2 regions of the Peribacillus sp. JNUCC41 genome follow, and region 2 is predicted to be linked to the other one. Evidence: riboswitches for the same ligand, from Rfam matches in the RefSeq annotation. Region 2 holds a riboswitch; the other holds the start of a gene.

Region 1 (6,236 bases), 980 kb from region 2:
AAAGTGTCTGGAAAAAGGAATACTCCCGTCAGACCCTTGTATTGTGGATTCTATGGTTTTGCGTGGTCTTTTCTTATTATGGGATGTTTTTATGGCTGCCAAGTGTGATGGTCTTAAAAGGCTTCAGCATGATTCAAAGCTTTGAATATGTTTTGATCATGACGCTTGCACAGCTTCCGGGCTATTTTTCAGCTGCATGGCTGATAGAGAAGATGGGACGTAAATTCGTTTTGATCACATACTTAATTGGAACGGCCGTCAGTGCCTTTTTCTTTGGATCATCAGAGGGGCTGGCACTGCTGATAGTTTCCGGGATGTTTCTATCTTTCTTCAATCTGGGGGCGTGGGGTGCACTATATGCATATACACCTGAGCAGTATCCAACAGCAGTTCGTGGTACAGGTGCTGGGTTAGCTGCAGGAATCGGGAGGATTGGCGGTGTACTGGGTCCGTTGCTTGTAGGGTATTTAGTTGCAGCAGACACCCCTATATCCTCGATTTTTACCATTTTTACAATCGCTATACTAGTGGGTGCGATTGCCGTAGCTTTTGGGAAGGAAACAAAGAATACCGTTTTGACATGAACAAAAGGAAGGGGACTGTAATCAGTCCCCTCTTTTCATTAAGTAAAGTCTTTTATGATTTTTAAAAGTGATTCGGAGGCGCTCTTCGGACTTTCTGCATTCATGATCGCCGATACGACAGCGGTACCTGATAGCCCGCTATCAGAAAGAGCGGATATGTTATCTGCAGTGATACCCCCGATGGCTACGGCGGGAATGGATACGCTGCGGCAAATTTCCTCCAGATCCCCAATGGCCATCAGGGTTGCATCTTGTTTGGTCTTTGTAGGGAAAACGGAACCGACTCCGATATAGTCTGCTCCATTTCGTTCGGCTTCGTGAGCTTCTTCAAGTGTGGAGACAGATACACCGACAATCATATCTTCAGGAACCATTTGTTTGACGACAGTCAGAGGAAGGTCATCTTGCCCAATATGAATTCCGTCCGCTCCAACCGCAAGTGCTATATCCACCCGGTCGTTGATGATAAGGGGAATGGACAGCTCGTTCAATAACTGTTTCAATGCAGAAGCTTTTTTATAAAAGGAAAGGGAGGAATTGTTTTTCTCCCTAAGTTGTACGATTGAGACTCCTCCTGAAACCGATTCTGCAATGATTTCGGTCAATTTTTCTAATGCTATGGACTCTTTCGTAACTAAATACAAGCTTAAATCAATTTGGGACTTCTTCATTCATTTTCACCTCATCCATCCAGATTTCCCTATCCATTCTTGATATTGCATCGATTAATCGCACACGAAACGTTCCTGTTCCTTCATCTTTTTGAAGGTTTGCAGCAGCTAGTTCCCCTGAAATGCTCATGGTTGAGATTCCGGCAATTGCCGCAGAATAGAAATCGTCGGTGACTCCGGAAAAAGTGCCGATAAGAGCGGTGGACATGCAACCGGTACCTGTAACATTAGTTAAAAGGAGGTTTCCATTGTCGATGATGGACGTATGTTTTCCATCGCTGACTGCATCCTTTGCTCCGCTGACCACGACGATGCTATTCAATTTATTAGCTGCTTGTGCAGCCAGCTCTGCATGGCTAATCGCTAGTTCCCCCGAATCCACCCCGCGTGTAACGGTATCCCCGCCCATCAATGAAAGAATCTCACTCGCATTCCCGCGAATGATTTGGAAAGTAACCTTACTAAGGAGCTCTTTGACCTGCTCTGTACGATAGGGGGTGGCACCAACTCCCACCGGGTCCAAGATGACCGGGATCTCCATGGTATTTGCCGTCTTACCGGCAATCTCCATTGCTTCCAAGGCTTTATCATCGATCGTACCGAAATTCAAAACCAATGCATCTGCTAATTTGACCATATCCGCCACTTCTCTTGGGCTCGAAGTCATTACTGGTGAACCACCGATGGCAAGGGTGGCATTTGCACAGTCGTTGACCGTAACAAAGTTGGTGATTTGGTGAATGAGTGGTTTTCTTTCTTTTACCTTCACGAATAAATCGGCTGCAGAAACCTTCATATTAATTCACTCCGTTCTTTTTTTGAAAATGAATGAAAATGATGGACAGGTCCATGACCTTTACCGATTGAAAAGCTATTGCGTATCGCGTCAGAAATATAGGTCTTGGCCTTTTCGATCGACTCTTGCAATGGCAGCCCATTTGCCAGGTTTGATGTAATGGCGGATGATAGGGTACAGCCCGTGCCATGAGTGTTCTTAGTATGAATGCGCTCCCCCTCGATCCATTGGAAGTCAGTCCCATCATAAAAAAGATCATTTGGATTTCCAGCTGCATGGCCTCCTTTAAGTAAAACGGCTTTGGGACCCATTTCTTGTATTGAAATGCATGCTTTGTAGAAATCTTGTTCCGTTCGAATCGACAAACCAGTAAGTACTTCCGCTTCCGGTACATTAGGGGTTACAAGTGTTGCAAGCGGAAGCAAATCCATTTTTAAGGCAGAGACAGCCTTATCGTCGAGCAAATGATGACCGCTTTTGGAAATCATGACAGGGTCAAGGATAACGATGGCAGGCAAGAAGGTTTTAAGGGACGCAGCGACAGTTTCCACGATTTCTTTTGATCCAAGCATGCCTATTTTTACTGCGTCGACAGTAATATCTTCAAAGATAGCTGCAATTTGATCTGATATGATAGCTGTTTCAATTGGCTGTACTGAACGGACTTCCATTGTATTTTGTGCGGTTACGGCTGTGATGGCAGACATGCCAAAGACACCATGTGCAGAAAATGTTTTTAAATCCGCTTGGATTCCAGCCCCGCCCCCTGAATCAGAGCCTGCGATGGTTAATGCTGTTTTCATAAAAAAACCCCTTCATATAAGTATTTTTTAGAAGTATTTTAAGTAATATGAAAGCTAAAATCGCACCAGCGAATGAACTGAGCATAAAAGCCGGTAAAAAACCAAAAAGAGCAGCTTTTTCTCCCAATAGGAGGAGGGCAAGTGGATAACAGGCTAGGGAACCGATAATGCCGGTCCCGATCACTTCCCCTAAACAAGCGAATTTTAAGCTTTGTGTTTTTCGATAAAGGATTGCGGCCAAAAGTGCACCGATCATGCTACCGGGAAAGGCGAAAATTGAACCGGTACCAGACATGTTTCTAATGATGGAAACTAAAAAAGCTTGTGTCACTGCATAAGCTGGCCCCAATAGAACAGCCGTCAGGACATTTGCCAGATGCTGAATAGGAAAGACCTTTGCAAATCCTGCAGGAATGAAAATAAATGAACTGGTCAGCGTCGTAATTGCCGTGATCATGGCAGTCAACGTCAGTTTCTTGACAGGATTCATCATCTACAGCGGCCAATCTTGCTCATTATGAACCATATCCCAGAATAAATATTCATATCGGGAAGTAACCAAAAAGTGCTTTTCTAATCTAAGAAGTTCCTTTTCTGGCATGCCTTCCGTCAACTCTTCCAACAAAGCGATCAGCCATTTGTGTGCTTCCCCAAATTCAGGAGATGAATAGGACCTTATCCAATCTGAGTAGCGATTGTTTTCCAATGATGCTCCATTTTGTTCTTTTAGTAGCAAACCGATTTCATAATAATCCCAAGCGCAGGGCAGGAGACAGGCGATCAAGTCTGCCAAAGTCCCATGCTGAGCTGCATTTAGCATGTAGCCTGTATAGGCTAGAGTCGTTGGAGTAGGTTCTGTATCTTCCAATTCCTTGGAAGTGATCCCGAATTCGGAAGCATAATGCCGATGAATATCCATTTCCACTTGAAGGGTTTCATTTAAAATACTCGCAAACTTTGCCATGGTTTCGATGTTATGAGCTTTGATTACACCTAAAGCAAAGAGCTTGGAATAATCCATGAGATAGATATAGTCCTGCTTCAGGTAATAGGCAAATTTCTTTTCAGGAAGCGTACCATTTCCAATTGCCTGGACGAAGGGATGTGAATGGTTCCTTTTCCAAATCTCTTTTGACCGTGCATGTAGTCTATCACTGAATGTTTCTAATTTAACATTCTCCATTGTTCATCCTCCTTTAGAATGGATCCCTTTGTTAATGAAAAAACCCCGTTCCTGAATACGGAACGGGGTAGATGGATATAGTCTGAAAATGGACGATATCATCCACTTCCCTCCGCCGGTATGAGCCGGTTCAGGTTCAAAGGGTCCGGAACTAATTCCATCTCAGTCTTAAAAAAAGACTCCCCTAGTGGTGTGAATTGTATGTAATTACTGACATCATATCAGAAAGACAAGAAAATGCAACCCGCATTTAAAGAGGGACCATTTTGTCCAGGAAAAAAGGGAGAACCAGGTAATTGACTTTTGATGGTTATTAGGATAAAATCATGTCTACATCATTTATATATCGATTTCTTATCCAGAGAGGTGGAGGGACTTGGCCCAAAGAAACCTCGGCAGCGGACCCGTTTTGGGAACTGTGCTAAATCCAACAAGCATATGCTTGGAAGATAAGAAGAGCCGTACGGACACTGTCAGCCTCTTCTTGAATTAGAAGGGGCTTTTATTTTTGGGAAATAACGTTTAGTGACATAATAGAAAAGGTATATATAATTTGGTGAAAATAAAACAAGTTGATAAAGATTAGCTAACTAGAAGCAGGCTCTAGGATGACTAGGAAAGGAGCCATTTACATGGCAGAATTATTTAAGAGGATCGAACAGAGGAAGGCAAAGCTTATTGAAGAGTTATTGGCCAATGGAGTATACAAAACCTCTGATGAAAGGCACCTTTATGATGCCCCATTAAAAGTACTTGAAGATGAATATAAGATTGTTATAAATAAACCAAATACCGAGTCACCTTCTGAATGGATGACATAGTAAACGATGGACTATAGTTTGGGTTCTTGGATAAGAGATATGATGTAAGCATTCACAGTCTACACTAGTGGATGCTTTTTTGCGTTTAATAGAAAATGACACAAAATATACATAATTACAGAAATAATAGTCATTTTGTCACATTTAACCTTTAAAATAACACATTTAATTTCTGAAAAATAGTTGATTTTAACTAGTAGATTCATTATGATGAAAGTGTAAAAAAATTGAATAAATGGGAGGTGGCATATAATGCCTTGCCGTAAGGTAACTATAGAAAAAATAGAAGAGAAAAGAAAAGAAATGATCAACTTGGCAGCAATTTACGGCTTATCAAGTCTGCTAACTGTTCAAGCAAGTCAAGAATTGGATACGCTATTAAATGCGTTAACAAGTAAAAGAGAGTGTGAACATTTTTACCTCCAGAAAGCATATAGGTATTTTTAAATTAGCCAATTCGCACTCGATTAATATGAAAAAGCTACTGCTCAAGGCAATAGCTCTAAAGAATGATATTACATATCGACACGTTTACCAAGAATGAGCAAATCCCGCTCGATTCCATCCAACTCGGCAACTTGAGGTAAATGTGCCCATTCTTCAAACCCGAATTTGGAAAAAAGCTTAAGGCTTGGTGTATTGTGGGCGAAAATGAAACCCAATAGAGTCTTAACACCTAATTTTGGACTCCATTCAATTGCCTTTTGAATCGAAATTTGTCCGATTCCTTTTCCCCGGAAATAATCATCTATATAAATGCTGATTTCGGCAGTGGAATTATATGCCGGTCGGCCATAGAAGGATTGAAAGCTCATCCATCCAGCAGTTTTCCCTTTTATAGTAATGATAAATAGCGGTCTACTTTCTGAATGATGTTCCTCAAACCATTTAACCCTCGATTGGACGGATACAGGCTCCGTATCTGCCGTGACCATTCTTGAAGCAATTGTTGAATTATATATTTCAACAATTCTGGGTAGATCGGATAGTCCTGCCTCTCTAAACTCTATGAGCTCTTCCATGATTTAAACTCCTAACTATCATTTATTAAATCTCCAGAATGAAGGGTAATCCCGTATTTTGTTTTAGGGACGGTGAATGACACCCAAACCATTGAAAGTTTTATATTATCATACACTCTTGAATCTTTATATGACAATTTTTTTATGTTAAGACTGTAGATTTTTTGGGTATGTAAAAGATTAAATACTTCTAGTAAAGAGACAAGAGGGGAACCAAATGAAAAAATTGGCAGGTTTATTGATTATAGTACTCGTTATATGTTTTGCTGCGTATGAATTTCAGGCCTCGGAGTCGGAAGATGTGCAAAGAGTGATGGCTTTTGGAGATTCATTAACCTATGGAAAAGGGGATAAGG
Region 2 (6,236 bases):
GCCATTTTCTCCCCTGATTACAATCCATTCCCCTGAATGAACCTTCAGCTCTTTAATCTTGATTTTTTCCTCTTTATTCCGAAAACCGCTAAATCCTTGCACATGCATAAGGAGTGAACCATCTGTAAATTGGTGTTCACGAATGGGTTCATGCTCATTTACATATTCATCCCAAACACCTGGAAACCATATTCCATATTCTTTCATTTCATATTTATATCGTGAAAGAATGGAGTCTCTTGGACCATCGGCCATGATTTGACCGTCATCATTAAAAAGCACGATTCGATCGATGAATTCTAAAACATGGTCAATTTTATGCTCGACGATTATAACCGTTTTGTCTCGACCAACTTCCTTCAACAAGTCCCAGATTTCCTTTGTTCCTTCCGGATCAAGCATGGCGGTTGGTTCATCCAAAAATATCACTTCTGGTTCAAGGGCCAATACTGAAGCGATTGCCAGACGCTGTTTCATCCCGCCTGACAATGTTTCTATACTTGTATGGCCTAGGTTCAATCCTACTTTACGGAGATGATTTTGGATTTTCCCTTTCATTTCATCTTTAGGGACGGAAAGATTCTCAAGGACGAAGGCGATTTCCTCATCGGCAAATGGCATGCAAAACTGACTATCAGGGTCTTGAAAAACATACCCCCATGAAGAAGGGCCTTTCATTTCTTCAACTTTCATCGGGACTTCGATGGAATTCGGAATCAATCCGCTTAACACTTGCAAAAGAGTGGACTTACCACATCCTGATGGTCCCAACAATAGTACCTTTTCTCCTTTATCAAACGATAAGGATAGGTCCTTGAAAATCAAAGATTCATCACCGGGATATTTCATTCTTAACTTCTCTACAGAAATGATTGGTTCCATGGCACCCAACCTAATTTTGATCCAGTTCTGCATAATCTTTATTTGAAACCGGACGAACAAGATTAGTTACTCCTGTCGCTTCCAGGACTTTAACTAGATAATAGGCAGTCACACCTGCAAAGAAAATGGAACCCACAAACCTCGCTATCATGAATAAAGATAGATTCCAAGTGGAAAGCGCACCAATTTCCCCATATGCAAAATCCATTAGTACGGATGCAAGGCAGGAAGCTACCGCAGCTAAAACGGCCACCGACATATTGAATTTTTTATATTTGAACGCCATGAACACCAGTTCCGCGAACAAGCCTTGGACCACCCCATATAACAGTACGGTCAGCCCCCAAGGAGAACCTAGAAAGAATTCCCCGGAAGCTGCAGCAATCTCTGCCAAAAGTGCCACACCCGGTTTCCGTAAAATTAAAAAGGCGGCGGGGCCAGCTATAAACCACATTCCATAAATAAGTTGATCCAGATGTAATCCTAATGGTTTAACGGAATAGTAAATCGAACCCCAAAGGATATAAACGATTCCAAATGCTACCGAAATCACGATCGTGACTAATATATCCGTTAATTTCAATCCTTTTTTCATTATTTCATTCTCCTTTATACTTCCAGTGTTTCCTGGTGCACAGGCCATCTCTCTAAACGATAAGCCATTTCCCAAAATGAGTATTCATATTGGCTGCTCAGGATAAAGTGCTCTTTCATTCTCTCCTTATCTTCGTCCGTTACTTTTTCAGCAATCTCATCCAGCCTCGCAATTTGTTCTTCCACCAAAGTGCGGAACCACTCTCCTCCGTACGCCGCTATCCATTCTTGATAAATCGGCTCTTCGGGTATGCAACCTTGCAGCTTTTCACCTATTTCATAATACAGCCAGTAACACGGCAAGATGGCTGCAATAACATCACCTAAATGTCCCGAATAAGCTGCACGATACATATGGGAAGTATAAGCATAAGCAGTCGGGGCGGGTTTGAAATTTTCCCTTTCTTCTTTTGTGATGCCTAATCTCTCAGAAAAATTCTCATGAAGTTTCAACTCCGCTTCATATGTTCCTTGTGCATGGCCGGCAAGCCTGCTTGTTGTATGTAAATCTGTAGCTTTGACTGCCCCTAAAGCTTGAACCCTGGCAAAATGAGATAAATAATAGGCATCTTGCATGACATAAAAACGAAAACATTCCAATGGCAATGTGCCATCTCCTATTCCTGCAACAAACGGGTGATTAAAACTAGCTTCCCAAATGTGATCAACTTCCCGACGGATTTCCTCTGAAAACTTCATGTCCCTTACCTCCAAATTGTATTTTTCAATGAATCTTACAGAAAAAGCCTTTTATCACCCCTTTTTTTGCAAACAAAAAACCACTTTCTTAAACGTAAAGAAAGTGGTTGTGCTTGAAAAAATACAGAATCGTATCGTTCCAGACCCCACTTCCCTACGCTGGTATAAACCAGATCAGGTTCTAAGGGTCTTAAAGTCATACTTTAATCTCAGCTTCTGCGGTAAAATAAACTTTTACCATTAAAGCACCCCTAGTGGTACAAATTGTATATTTAATTTCCATTTGCCTTTATATTAACACGATAAACCCAATTGTCAAACATATTAGAAAAAGTTTTCAACCTAATGCTTTAAGTTTACTAGCCTTTCAATCTTGCATAACCACCCAACTATATTGATTTTTAAACCATTGTTAATCCACCATTTACGGAAAGAGTTTGACCCGTAATATACCCTGCATCTTCCGAAACGAAATAGGCAACAGCACTGGCAATGTCCTCTGGTTGAGCTAGCCGGCGAAATGGAATCGCTTTTTCCAAGGCACCTGCTATACCTTCATTATATGAGCCTATTTCTTGAAATAGGGGCGTATCTGCAGGACCTGGCGCAATACAATTGATGTTGAGTTTGTGACGTGCCATTTCTCTTGCTATCGTTTTTGTGAAGGCAATCACCCCTCCCTTAGCAGCCGAATAAACTGCCTCTCCACTTGATCCTACTCTAGCTGCATCAGATGCAATATTTACTACCTTTCCGTAACCATTTTCAATCATGAGCGGTAAAATTTCCTTGCAAGTATGGATCTGGCCAAGTAAATTAATATCGATAATCCTTTTCCAAGTGCTAGGATCACTTTTTAAAAAAGGTTCCACCTTATCCCAGCCTGCGTTATTAACCAATATATCTATTTTATGATAATGATTCACTGTTTCTTCAACGGCTTTTTTAACACTTTCTAATTTCGTTACATCACAATGGACCGCTCTGGCTCCAAAACCCGAATTTTCGATTAAAGAAACCGTTTCCTCAGCATTTTTATGATTTATATCAGCCACGATGATGTTAAAATTGCGAGAAGCCAATTTTTTTGCAATCTCTCTGCCAATTCCGCTTCCGGCACCGGTAATAAATGCGATTCTTTTATTCATATATTTCCCTCCACTTTCACCATTTAGTCAATATGGTTTTATTTAAACTGCTTATATCTTGTCGACTAACTTTTCATTTATCATTTCCCGGAGCCGGAATTTCTGGATTTTCCCGCTTGCCGTACGAGGAAAGTCGTCCATAATTTCAAGAAATTCAGGCCAATATTGTTTGGCCAAACCCTTTTGCGAGAGAAATTCCTGCATAGAATCCATCGTGATCGGGCTCTTCCCCGTTTTCATGCTGATACATGCACATGCTTTTTCCTGAAGTCGGAAATCTGGAACTGCAATAACCTGAGCGCTAGAAATATCCGGGTGTTCATACAATACATTTTCTACATAAGCGACTGGAATATTTTCACCGCCACGTATGATAATGTCTTTGTTTCTTCCAGAAATTCGAATATATCCTTCTTCATCAATGAATGCTCGATCACCGGTAATGAACCATCCGTCACTAAATTCAGCTAAAGTATCATCGATCCGTTTAAAATAGCCGACAAAAAGAGCCGGACCCCTTACTAATAAAGAGCCTTCTATATTCGGGGCACACACCTCCCCTTCAAAATCTACGACCTTTAGTTCCATTCCCGGAAACGGAATTCCGTCGGTATTCGTCAGTTTTTCTTCTGGATCTTCAAGTCTCGTCAAGGTTACCAAGCCATCTTCCGTTTGACCCCACCCTGACAATATCTTGAACGGGACTTTTTCCATGGCTTCCTTTACTAAATGCCTGGGAATCGGGGCACCTAAAGCTACGAAGACTCGTAGCGAATTAAGGTCATACCTTTCTATCCCCTCCATTTGGACCGTATCTTGCAGATAAGGAGTAGCTCCGGCCGTAAACGTTATCTTTTCCCTCTCTACCCATTCAATAAACTCTCTCGGATTCCAAATGTCTTGATAGACTCCCGTACCTCCAATATGTGTAGGGAGCCTAACTCCATAACCAAAACCTGTTTGATGGGCGAACGTTGACGCCATGAAAAGAACATCATCGGATGTTAAATGTAAGCGGTCAATCCAATAATTCGTTGATATACAAAGAGTATTATGGGTATGCATAACTCCTTTTGGACTTCCTGTGGTTCCCGAGGTAAAGATAATTTCAGTCACATCATTGGGGTCAAGTGTGATTTCATCCAAAATAGCTGAATCCATCCGGTCTTCCCAAGGTTCCTCAAATAAAGAGGAGAACAGTTTCATCCCATTCGGCGCACTGTCACCCATCACGTATATATGTTTCATTGATGGCCATTGATGACTTAGTCTTTCAATCATGTCAGGGTAATAAAACCCACGGAAATACTCTGGTACAACAATCATTTTAGATTCTGCCATCCCAACCATATAGCCAATTTCCCTATCTCGATAAATTGGTATCAATGGATTGCTAATGGCACCGATTCTTGTAACAGCATAATGCAAGATTATAAATTCATTCCAGTTAGGCAGTTGAAAAGAGACAACATCCCCCTTACCCAATCCTATATGCAAGAGACCCAAAGCGATCCGATCGACCAACTTACCAAGCTGCTTGTAAGTAAAACTACTTTTTTTATCGATAATCGCCACCTTATCTGGATGCTTTACTATAGCATCATTCAAATAATCCAAGATGGTACGATTTGGCCAAACGCCTTTAAATTCCCCCACATATTCCTGAGTCAAAATCGTCTCCAATTTCACCAGTTTTCATCCCCCTCATCAACCTCTGAATTTTTTAAAATCTACAGGCCTCTTTTCTAGGAAGGCGTTTTTTCCTTCTTCCGATTCTTTTGTATTGTAAAACATTGCCAAACTGCCCATCGATAGTTGAGAAATCCCTTGAATGTTGGCACTATCTGCATTAAAGGAATATTTGAGCATTTTTAGCGCAGTAGGACTCTTATCAAGGATCTTTCTTGCCCATTCCTCTGCTGCCTCTTGCAATTGTTCCGAAGCAACGATTTTGTTCACAAGTCCCATTTCTTTTGCTTCTTGTGCAGAGTATTGTTCACATAAATACCAGATTTCCCTTGCTTTCTTTTCTCCGACAATTCGTGCTAGATAAGCTGAACCAAAACCTGCATCATAACTACCGACCTTTGGCCCACTCTGGCCAAATTTTGCCGTGTCAGATGCAATGGTTAGGTCACAAATGACATGCAGGACATGCCCGCCTCCGATGGCAAACCCATTAACCGCTGCAATGACCGGCTTAGGAATGTTTCGGATCGTTTGGTGCAGCGTTTCGATTTCCAGTCCCATTCCGCCCCCTAAACCACCTGAATGATTATATCCTCCTTCCTCTCCCTTTTCTTTTTGATCTCCACCTACACAAAATGCCTTCTCACCTGCTCCCGTCAGAATCACGATACCAACACGATTATCATCCCAAGCGTCCCGGAAAGCCCAAATTAATTCCTGAATGGTTCTGGCACGAAAAGCGTTATAAACTTTAGGTCTGTTCATTGTTATCTTTGCAATCCCACCATTTTTTTCATAGATTATATCTGTTAATTCCATCGTTTTCATTCCCTTCATTATCTTAGTGATTTGCCTTGTATCCCATCATTTCACTGTTAATTACGAACTTAATCGGTACCCAATACGACTGTGAATAATTTCAGTTTCTTCGTAATAGTTTCCGTTTCAGCAGAATGCAAAAATACCAATCCATTGGATTAATGAGAACGGAACTCCTTTCCTATAATGTCCTTTGCAATGACCATCATATTGGCTTGAGCAGTGCCATCACCAATTTCCAACCCAATCACATCACGCAAGCGTTGCTCAAGAGGCATTTCCTTCGTATAAGCATAATGACCATTCAGCAGTAAACATTCATGGATAGCTTCTACACTATATTTAGGACCTAACCACTTAACGGAAGCCGATTCTTTACTATGATTCAGCCCTTGGTCACGAAGC

The links. A riboswitch is a leader RNA that binds a small molecule or an ion and turns the genes downstream of it on or off. The one in region 2 is predicted to bind thiamine pyrophosphate.
Region 1: linked by a shared signal. The riboswitch ahead of tenA (thiaminase II) and the one ahead of tenA (thiaminase II) in region 2 are both predicted to bind thiamine pyrophosphate.

Annotation. Positions count from the first base shown of each region.
Region 1 covers NZ_CP062163.1:3,208,391-3,214,626, forward strand. Annotated here, with positions in the region: gene JNUCC41_RS15600 (MFS transporter) at 1-584, shown strand, start outside; gene thiE (thiamine phosphate synthase) at 623-1,255, opposite strand; gene thiM (hydroxyethylthiazole kinase) at 1,236-2,051, opposite strand; gene thiD (bifunctional hydroxymethylpyrimidine kinase/phosphomethylpyrimidine kinase) at 2,048-2,854, opposite strand; gene thiW (energy coupling factor transporter S component ThiW) at 2,823-3,344, opposite strand; gene tenA (thiaminase II) at 3,348-4,037, opposite strand; TPP riboswitch at 4,128-4,233, opposite strand; SAM riboswitch class I at 4,389-4,493, shown strand; gene JNUCC41_RS15630 (Fur-regulated basic protein FbpA) at 4,670-4,858, shown strand; gene JNUCC41_RS15635 (aspartyl-phosphate phosphatase Spo0E family protein) at 5,111-5,305, shown strand; gene JNUCC41_RS15640 (GNAT family N-acetyltransferase) at 5,374-5,880, opposite strand; gene JNUCC41_RS15645 (GDSL-type esterase/lipase family protein) at 6,098-6,236, shown strand, end outside.
Region 2 covers NZ_CP062163.1:4,190,591-4,196,826, reverse strand. Annotated here, with positions in the region: gene JNUCC41_RS20385 (ABC transporter ATP-binding protein) at 1-882, opposite strand, end outside; gene JNUCC41_RS20380 (ECF transporter S component) at 893-1,477, opposite strand; gene tenA (thiaminase II) at 1,492-2,175, opposite strand; TPP riboswitch at 2,310-2,438, opposite strand; gene JNUCC41_RS20370 (SDR family NAD(P)-dependent oxidoreductase) at 2,577-3,323, opposite strand; gene JNUCC41_RS20365 (AMP-binding protein) at 3,375-5,012, opposite strand; gene menB (1,4-dihydroxy-2-naphthoyl-CoA synthase) at 5,031-5,831, opposite strand; gene JNUCC41_RS20355 (acyl-CoA dehydrogenase family protein) at 5,990-6,236, opposite strand, start outside.